Regions from separate parts of the Cupriavidus phytohabitans genome, predicted to be linked through region 1. Evidence: predicted binding sites of a transcription regulator. Region 1 holds the regulator's gene; each other region holds the start of a gene.

Region 1 (3,274 bases):
CATCAGCAGCCTGCCGATCCACGAGCGCGCGCGCATGGGCCTGTCCTACCTGCCGCAGGAAGCGTCGGTCTTCCGCAAGCTCAACGTCGAGGAAAACATCCGCGCCGTGCTGGAGCTGCAGGTGGAAAACGGCAAGCCGCTGGCCAAGGCCGAGATCGAGCGCAGGCTCGACGCGCTGCTCGACGACCTGCAGATTGCTCACTTGCGCAACAACCCGGCGCTGTCGCTGTCCGGCGGCGAACGCCGCCGCGTGGAAATCGCGCGCGCGCTGGCATCGTCGCCGCGCTTCATCCTGCTGGATGAACCGTTCGCCGGCGTGGACCCGATCGCAGTGGGCGAGATCCAGCGCATCGTCAGCTTCCTGAAGGCGCGCAACATCGGCGTGCTGATCACCGACCACAACGTGCGCGAAACGCTTGGCATCTGCGACCACGCGTACATCATCAGCGAAGGCACCGTGCTGGCCGCCGGGCGGCCCGAAGAGATCATCGCCAACGAATCGGTGCGGCGCGTCTACCTCGGCGAGAACTTCCGCATGTGATGTACTGGCCTGTCCACAGCGGCAGGCCATTGATTCTCCCTGCTTTCGGCCCCATGATCTGGGTGTGGGCCAGCCCACTGCCGGCGTCGATCGAGCCGCGACATTGATAGCAATTTCCGTTCCAACAACGGAAAGATGCGCATAAAATAGGTCGCATGAAACCGTCGCTACAGCTCCGCCTCTCCCAGCACCTGGCACTGACACCGCAACTGCAGCAGTCGATCAGGCTGTTGCAGCTTTCGACGCTGGAACTGCAGCAGGAAGTCGAACAGGCGCTCACGGAAAACCCCCTTCTCGAACGCGAGAACGACTGGATCGAAAGCCCGCTGCGCGTGGCCGCCGATGGTTCGGTCAATGTTCAGAGCGCGCCGGCGCCGGCACCTTCCGAGCCGCAAGGCAATGGCGAGGCGCGCACCGATGGCGCGGGCGACGACGACAGCTACGGCGACAGCAACAGTGGCGAAGACTATGGCGGCGACTGGAGCCTGGACGACTTCGCGCGCCGCCCGCAAGGCGACGAAGACGAGAAGACGCCGATGCAGCTGCGCGAGGCCGAGCCCACGCTGCGCGAATACCTGATGGAACAGCTCACGCCGCTGAAGATCTCGGTGCGCGACAAGGGCCTGGCCATCTTCCTGATCGAATCGCTCGACGACGACGGCTACCTCAGCGCGACACTCGAAGAAATCTGCGCCGAACTGCCGGAAGAGCTCGAATTCGAGATCGACGAAGTGCAGGCGATGCTGACGCTGCTGCAAAGCTTCGACCCGCCGGGCGTGGGCGCGCGCAATGCAGCCGAGTGCCTGGGCCTGCAATTGCGCCGGCTGCAGCACCCGCAGCGCGAACTGGCGCTGAACATCGTGCACAACCACCTCGAGCTGCTGGCGGTGCGCGACTACACGCGCCTGAAAAAAGCCCTGCAGGTAGACGAGCCTGCACTCAAGGCCGCGCACGAGCTGATCCGCTCGCTGGCACCCTATCCGGGCCAGGCTTACAGCCGACCCGAGGCCGACTTCGTCGTGCCCGATGTGTTCGTGCGCAAGAGCGGCAGCGGCTGGATCGCGCAGCTCAATCCCGATGTGATGCCGAGGCTGCGCATCAACGACATGTACGCGCAGATCCTGCGCGGCGCGAAGGGCGAGTCGGGTACCGCGGGCCTGCAGCAGAAACTGCAGGAAGCGCGCTGGCTGATCAAGAATATCCAGCAAAGGTTCGACACGATCCTGCGTGTCTCGCAGGCCATTGTCGAGCGTCAAAAGAACTTTTTCACGCACGGCGAAATCGCCATGCGCCCCTTGGTTTTGCGGGAGATTGCCGATACACTGGGATTACACGAGTCAACCATCTCCCGGGTGACGACCAATAAATACATGGCAACGCCGATGGGTACTTTCGAACTGAAGTACTTCTTCGGCAGCCACGTGTCCACCGAAACCGGTGGCGCGGCTTCATCAACGGCCATCCGCGCCTTGATCAAGCAACTGATAGGAGCCGAAGACCCGAGGAATCCCCTTTCCGACAGTCGCATCGCCGAACTGCTGGGTGAGCAAGGCTTCGTTGTCGCACGCCGCACCGTTGCCAAATATCGCGAAGCCCTGAAGATCCCCGCAGTGAATCTCCGCAAGTCTTTGTAGCCGAGCCCACCGCCTGCCTGGTGAGGCTCTTTCAGAAGGAGAAGCGCTATGAACTTCAAGATCAGTGGACACCACCTTGACATCACGCCGCCGTTGCGTGAGTACGTGGAAACGAAGCTGGAGCGAATCGTCAGGCATTTCGATCAGGTCATTGGCGTTAGCGTGCTGCTCTCTGTCGACAATCACAAGGAAAAGGACAGGCGGCAATATGCGGAAATCAATCTACATCTCAGGGGCAAGGACATCTTCGTTGAAGCGCATCATGAAGACCTGTATGCAGCGATCGACGCACTAGTCGACAAGCTGGACCGTCAGGTACTGCGCTACAAGGACCGCGTGCAAGGCCACGACCGCGAAGCGGTCAAGTACCAGATGGCCGCAGCGCAGATGCAGCAATGAGCGTGCCCGGGGGCCCTGCAGAGGGCTGCTGAATCAAGACTGAACAGGCAAGCCGCGCATAGCGCGGCTTTTTTGCGCCTGCGGCGCTGTGCGCTGTGGCGCCTGCGCAAAGGCGTGTCACCCGTTTGAGACGGAGTGTTCGCAACGGCCGCGGCAGGGTGTATGCTGCGCCATACATGCAGAGCCGCATCCTGCCCGCGCCCGCTTACGGTGCGGACGCCCACCGCGCGGCGCTGCGCTGCACAATCACGGGGAGGCCGCTGCTCTATAATGGCCGGACGCCTCGGCGTTGCCGGCGACCGGCAGCCTCTGAGCCATACTGCCCGGCGGAACGGCGGATCCGCCCGCTAACTGAAATCCTGCGCATCGCCCATGAATCGTTTGGCCAAATTGCTGCCACCCGGCAACATTACCCTCGACGTCAGCGTCACAAGCAAGAAGCGTGTGTTCGAGCAGGCCGGGCTCCTCTTCGAGAACAACCATGGCGTGGCGCGCGCTACTGTGACCGACAACCTGTTCGCGCGCGAGTCGCTGGGCTCCACCGGCCTTGGCGCAGGCGTGGCGATCCCGCACGGCCGGATCAAGGGCCTGAAGCAGCCGCTGGCCGCCTTCATGCGCCTGGCCGAGCCGATCCCGTTCGAATCGCCCGACGGCAAGCCGGTGTCGCTGCTGATTTTCCTGCTGGTGCCGGAACAGGCCA
Region 2 (3,274 bases), on a different contig from region 1:
GCAGGGCAACCTGGGCCGCGGTGTGATCAAGGTTTCGGCTGTGGCGCCCGAGCACCGCGTGGTTGAGGCGCCGGTGCGCGTCTTCGATGCGCAGGAAGCGCTGCAAGCGGCGTTCGAGGCCGGCGAGCTGAACGGTGACCTGGTCGCCGTGGTCCGCTTCCAGGGCCCGAACGCCAATGGCATGCCTGAGCTGCACCGCCTGACGCCGGTGCTGGGCGCGCTGCAGGACGCCGGGCACAAGGTGGCGCTGGTGACCGACGGCCGCATGTCGGGCGCGTCGGGCAAGGTGCCTGCGGTGATCCACGTCGGCCCTGAAGCACTGGCCGGCGGCGCGCTGGCCCGCGTGCGCGACGGCGACCGCATCCGCGTCGACGCGGTGGCCGGCGTGCTGCAATGGCTGGGCGACGAGGGCGAGTTCGCGGCGCGCGAGCTGGCGCCGGCCCCGGCCGACGATTTTGCCCGGTTCAGCCTCGGGCGCGGGCTGTTCGGCTCGTTCCGGCGCCACGCGCGCATCGCGGAAGAGGGGGGCAGCGCACTCGACCTGTCCGAAGCGGATGCCGACGCGGCGCCAGTTATATCCGCCACTGCCATGGCGGCGCAAACCGTCGCACAATAGCCTCACACTCATGCCCGCCGCCGGCACGCCGGCGCGCGGGAGCGGCCCGCAGGCATTGGCCAGAGCCGCGACCCCATCCGAAAGCAAGACAGCAAGACAGCAAGATAGCAAGACGATACCAAGACCGACGGAGCAGACATGATCTATATCCTGATGGGCGTATCCGGCAGCGGCAAGACCACGGTCGGCCAGCTGCTGGCGCAGCGCCTGGGCTGCGGCTTCCATGACGCGGACGAATTCCACAGTGAAGCCAACAAGGCCAAGATGCATGCGGGCATCCCGCTGACCGACGAGGACCGCTGGCCCTGGCTGGCGGCGATGCGTGCCGCCATTGACGCGGCGCGCGCCGATGGCCGGACCCACGTGTTCACCTGCTCGGCCCTGCGCCAGGCATACCGCGACCGGCTGACGCCGCCCGACGGCGGCGTGACCTTCGTCCACATGAAGGGCGACGCCGCGCTGATCGCCGGGCGCCTGTCCGCTCGCAGCGACCACTTCTTCAACCCCGAGCTGCTGCAGAGCCAGTTCGATACGCTGGAAGCGCCGCGCGACGCGCTGGAACTCGATATCCGCCAGCCGCCCGAGGTCCTGGTGGAAACCATCCTGCAGGCTCCCGCTCGCTGAGGTTTTCGCCCTCGACCATCCGCTCCATCCCATGACGGCCGCCAGCCCCCGCTGGCGGCCGTTTTTGCGTACGCTGGCAGACATCTTGCTAATTCACTTTCCGTGCCGGCTGCGATTCGCCAGCTTGCGGCTTTCGCCGGTACAGGTATGCTGAAAGGGCCAGTGACTCGACAGTATCGCCGCGCCAATCCCATCGGGGACCATTCCGGACCTTCCCGGGGCAATTGCGCGGCGGGCTTGTGGCAGGACAGCCAGGTCAAACCAGGGCGGCCGGATGCGGGGAAGCGGCAGCACCCGACGCCCACTACATGGAGGAGCGGCCATCATGGCGGGGCGGTTTTTCGACGAGATGCTGGACTGGCGCGCCGACGGGGCGCCCATGGTCATCCAGGCCGGGCAGTCGCTGCCCGACGGGGCGGTACGCCCGCATTACCGGCATTTCACGGACTGGCTGGCGCGGCAGTCCGGCAGCACCATGGACAACAAGCGGGCCGAGGCGGACCTGATCTTCCGGCGCGTGGGGATTACCTTTGCCGTCTATGGCGACAAGGACGAGGCCAACAGCGGCACCGAACGCACCATCCCGTTCGACGTGATCCCGCGCATCTTTCCGGCCAGCGAATGGGCGCTGCTGGAAAAAGGCCTGCGCCAGCGCGTGGCCGCGCTGAACCGGTTTATCCATGATATCTACCACGGCCAGGACATCATCCGGGCCGGCGTGATCCCGCCCGACCAGATCTACAACAACGCCCAGTACCGGCCCGAGATGCTCGGCGTCAGCGTGCCGCACGACATCTATGCGCACGTCGCCGGCATCGACGTGGTGCGCGCCGGCGAGGGCGAGTTCTACGTGCTGGAAGACAACCTGCGCGTGCCCTCCGGCGTGTCATACATGCTCGAAAACCGCAAGATGATGATGCGGTTGTTCCCGGATCTGTTCGCACGCAACCGCGTCGCGCCGGTGGCGCACTATCCGGACCTGCTGCTCGACATGCTGCGCGGCGTGTCGCCGCAGGCGATCGCCGATCCCACCGTGGTGGTGCTGACCCCTGGCATGTACAACTCCGCGTACTTCGAGCACGCTTTCCTGGCGCAACAGATGGGCGTCGAGCTGGTCGAAGGCAGCGACCTGTTCGTCGAGGACGACCACCTGTTCATGCGCACCACGCAAGGGCCGCAGCGCATCGACGTGATCTACCGGCGCGTCGACGACGATTTCCTCGACCCGCTGGTGTTCCGGCACGATTCCGCGCTGGGCGCCGCCGGGCTGCTGTCGGTCTACCGCGCCGGCAACGTGACCATCTGCAATGCGATCGGCACCGGCGTGGCGGACGACAAGTCGATCTATCCGTACGTGCCCGACATGATCCGCTTCTACCTCGGCGAGGAGGTCATCCTCAATAATGTACCCACGTACATGTGCCGGCGCCCCGACGATCTGCAGTACGTGCTCGAGCATATGGACGAGCTGGTGGTCAAGGAAACCCACGGCGCGGGCGGCTACGGCATGCTGGTGGGACCGGCCGCGACACGCGCCGAGATCGATGCCTTCCGCGAGGTGGTCAAGACCAGGCCCGAGCAGTACATCGCGCAGCCGACCCTGGCGCTGTCGACCTGCCCGACCTATGTGGAGTCGGGCATCGCCCCGCGCCATATCGACCTGCGCCCGTTCGTGCTGTCGGGCAAGGAGGTGCGCATGGTGCCCGGCGGACTGACGCGCGTGGCGCTGCGCGAGGGCTCGCTGGTGGTCAATTCCTCGCAAGGGGGCGGCACCAAGGACACCTGGGTGCTGGAACGATGACGACGACAACCCACCACGCGAGCAAGACCGCCGCCGCCATGCGAGGAGACTCCACATGCTGAGCCGTACCGCCGACCACCTGTTCTGGATGGCCCGCTACACCGAGCGCGCGGAAAACACCGCGCGCATGCTCGACGTCAACTACCAGACCTCGCTGCTGCCGCAATCGGCCGAGGTGGCCGAGCAGGGCTGGTGGGCCATGCTCGATATCTCCGAGCTGACGCAAGCCTTCG
Region 3 (3,274 bases), on a different contig from region 1:
TGACGCTGTGGTCGTTGAGCGCAAGCCAGGCGCGGCCAGGGTCGGCTGGATGGAATGCCAGTGCGATCGGCTTGGCGCCGGTATCGACCCGTGCCAGCTCGACCAGCGTGTGCGGGTCGAAGATGCGCAGGCTGCGCTCGCCATAGTTGAGCGCGAACAAGCGGTCGCAAGGCGACCAGTACAGTCGGGTGGGATCCTCGCCCGTGGCGGCCGTGCCGAGCACTTCCAGCGTGTGGGCGTCGAGCCGCGCGATGGTATGGTCGTCGCGGCTGGAGACGTAGAGCAGGGATTCGTCAGGACTCAGGCAGCAGCCTTCAGGCCGCCGGCCGGCGTGGGCTGCGCGCGGCGGCCGGCTCGCATCGTAGGGGTGGACCAGCGTTACCGTGTGTGACAGCAGGTTGGTCACGTAGGCGCGTTGCCCGTCGCCCGTCAGTACGAACAGGTGGCTTTTGACGCCGCCGGACGGCACCGCGCGCGCAGGCGTGCAGCTCTCCCACGGGGCTTCGAACACCAGCAGCATGTTGTCGCGCTCGCTCAGGGCATAGACGCGGCCTAGCGCGTCAATCTGCAGCCCATGGATGCGGTGATAAGGCGCGCAGTCCAGGTCGCCTTCACGCTCTCCGCCGGCGATATCGACGCAGCACACGGCGGCGCCGCCATTTCCGGCATGCGCAAAGGTCTGTACCCCGTAGTGGCCGACATAGCCGCGCAGCCGTGCGCGGTCGACCACGAACTCATGTGGGTAGTCCGGCAGCGGCACGCTGAAGCGGCGCGCACCGCTTTCCAGGTCATAGCCGCTGAAGCTGTGGCCGAACTTCTCCACCAGCACTGCGATCCAGCGCGTGTCCATTCTGTCTCCTCATTAGCTTCGCGGCGGGATGGCGAAGCAGGTCGTTGTTTGAGGAGGAGAGTCTGGCGCAGGAAGCCGTCACCAACCACTGAATATTGCACATCGAGGTATTCCCGGAAGTAATCGGCCGCACCCGCGGCCGCCGCTGCGCGATACGGTTGTCCAGTCTGTACAACTGCACTGTGACACCTGTCTCGCCGTGATAGCCGCGCTGGGCTGTTTGCCGCGCGGAGCATGGCAAATCGTGCGGGTTATCCCTTAAATCGAACGCCGCCGGAGGGTCGTTTTCCGATCTCGCGGCGGCTACCGCGCACTGGCACAGCCATTGCAATTTGCCTGTCACCACAACCACAACAGGAGACAGGCAATGGGGCACGCAGCCGTCGCCGGCACGCCACTGGTCGGCATCATCGCCAACCCGATTTCCGCGCGCGATATCCGCCGCGTGATCGCCAACGCCAACAGCCTGCAGCTGGCCGATCGCGTCAATATCGTGCTGCGCCTGTTGTCCGCGCTGGCGGCATGCGGCGTGGGCCGCGTGTTGATGATGCCGGACCGCGAAGGGCTGCGCGTCATGCTGTCGCGGCACCTGGCGCGCCGGCAAGGTCCCGACTCCGGCCTGCCTGCCGTCGAATACCTCGACATGCCCGTGACCGCGCGTGTCGATGACACGCTGCACGCCGCGCGCTGCATGGCAGACGCCGGCGTGGCCGCGATCATCGTGCTCGGCGGCGACGGCACCCACCGCGCGGTGGTGCGCGAATGCGGTGGCGTTCCCATCGCCGGCCTGTCGACCGGCACCAACAATGCCTACCCCGAGATGCGCGAGCCCACCATCACCGGCATCGCCACCGGGCTCTATGCCACCGGGCGCGTTCCCGACAAGCAAGCGCTGGCCTCCAACAAGCGGCTCGACATCGTCATCCGCGATGGCGACGGCGGCTTTCGCCGCGACATTGCGCTGGTGGATGCGGTGATCTCGCACGAGCACTTCATCGGCGCGCGCGCCTTGTGGAAGACCGACACCCTTGCCGCGGTCTATGTGTCGTTTGCCGATCCGCAGGCCATCGGCCTGTCCGCCATCGCCGGCCTGCTCGAACCGCTGGGCCGGCGCGATCCCGGCGGCCTGGCGATCGAACTGGCCGCGCCGGGCGAGGGTGAATTCGACCTGCGCGCACCGATCGCGCCGGGACTGCTGTGCACGGTGCCGGTGGCCGGCTGGGAGCGCCTCGAACACGGCCGCCCGCACCGCGTGCGCCAGCGCAGCGGCATCGTCGCGCTCGACGGCGAACGCGAGCTGGCCTTCGGGCCCGACGACGAAGTCACCGTGACCCTGCATGAACACGCTTTTCGCAGCATCGACGTGGCGGGCTGCATGCGCTATGCCGCGCAGCATCGGCTGATGCGCAGCAGCAACCCGTTGCTTACCTGCTTTTCCTGAAGTGCAAACCTTGATAGAACGAAGGAGACAGACATGACAGCCAGAGCTTCGCAAGATCCTGCGCAACATCGCGCCGCGCTGCCGCTCGACAAGGAGACGCTGCTGACGGTGTACCGGAAAATGCGCACCATCCGCGATTTCGAGGAGCGCCTGCACGTGGACTTCGCGCGTGGCGACATCCCGGGCTTTGTCCACCTGTATGCGGGCGAGGAGGCCGCGGGCGTCGGCATCCTGCACCACCTGCACGATGGCGACCGCATCGCCAGCACGCACCGCGGCCACGGCCACTGCATTGCCAAGGGGGTGGACCCGGTGGCGATGATGATGGAGATTTATGGCAAGAAGGGCGGCTCGTGCAACGGCAAGGGCGGCTCGATGCATATCGCCGACCTGTCCAAGGGCATGATGGGCGCCAACGGCATCCTGGGCGCGGGCGCGCCGCTGGTCTGCGGCGCAGCGCTGGCGGCCAAGTTCCGCGGCAAGGGCGAGGTCGGCATCACCTTCTGCGGCGACGGCGCTTCCAACCAGGGCACCTTCCTGGAAAGCCTGAACCTGGCCGCGGTGTGGAACCTGCCGGTGATCTTCGTGATCGAGAACAACGGCTATGCCGAGTCGACCTCGCGCGACTATGGCACGGCGGTGGACAGCTATGTCGACCGCGCCGCCGGCTTTGGCATCCCGGGCGTGACTGTCGACGGCACCGACTTCTTTGCCGTGCACGAGGCCGCCGGCGAAGTCATCCGCCGCGCGCGCGAAGGTGGCGGCCCGTCGCTGCTCGAATGCAAGATGGTTCGCTTCTACGGCCATTTCGAGGGCGATGCGCAGACCTATCGCGCCGCCGGCGAACTCGACGACATCCGCGCCAACAAGGACTGCCTGAAGCTGTTTGCCCGCACCGTGACGCAGGCCGGCGTGATCGCGCGCGAGGAACTCGACACCATCGACCGCGAAGTCGCCGCGCTGATCGAGCACGCCGTGCAGGA

The links. The regulator sigma-54, encoded in region 1, starts transcription at its own class of promoters, with help from an activator protein. The targets are predictions, from matches to a motif close to TGGCANGNAANCTGCTTT.
Region 2: J8I34_RS13355 (circularly permuted type 2 ATP-grasp protein) is a predicted target of sigma-54. The motif match lies at 1,315-1,332, and genes of this name have one in related genera.
Region 3: J8I34_RS23185 (ATP-NAD kinase family protein) is a predicted target of sigma-54. The motif match lies at 1,165-1,182, and genes of this name have one in related genera.

Annotation. Positions count from the first base shown of each region.
Region 1 covers NZ_JAGIQB010000018.1:105,357-108,630, reverse strand. Annotated here, with positions in the region: gene lptB (LPS export ABC transporter ATP-binding protein) at 1-541, shown strand, start outside; gene J8I34_RS14905 (RNA polymerase factor sigma-54) at 697-2,175, shown strand; gene hpf (ribosome hibernation-promoting factor, HPF/YfiA family) at 2,224-2,574, shown strand; gene ptsN (PTS IIA-like nitrogen regulatory protein PtsN) at 2,947-3,274, shown strand, end outside.
Region 2 covers NZ_JAGIQB010000016.1:45,922-49,195, reverse strand. Annotated here, with positions in the region: gene edd (phosphogluconate dehydratase) at 1-616, shown strand, start outside; gene J8I34_RS13360 (gluconokinase) at 755-1,240, shown strand; gene J8I34_RS13355 (circularly permuted type 2 ATP-grasp protein) at 1,566-3,041, shown strand; gene J8I34_RS13350 (alpha-E domain-containing protein) at 3,097-3,274, shown strand, end outside.
Region 3 covers NZ_JAGIQB010000037.1:5,765-9,038, reverse strand. Annotated here, with positions in the region: gene J8I34_RS23190 (YncE family protein) at 1-850, opposite strand, end outside; gene J8I34_RS23185 (ATP-NAD kinase family protein) at 1,218-2,291, shown strand; gene J8I34_RS23180 (thiamine pyrophosphate-dependent dehydrogenase E1 component subunit alpha) at 2,325-3,274, shown strand, end outside.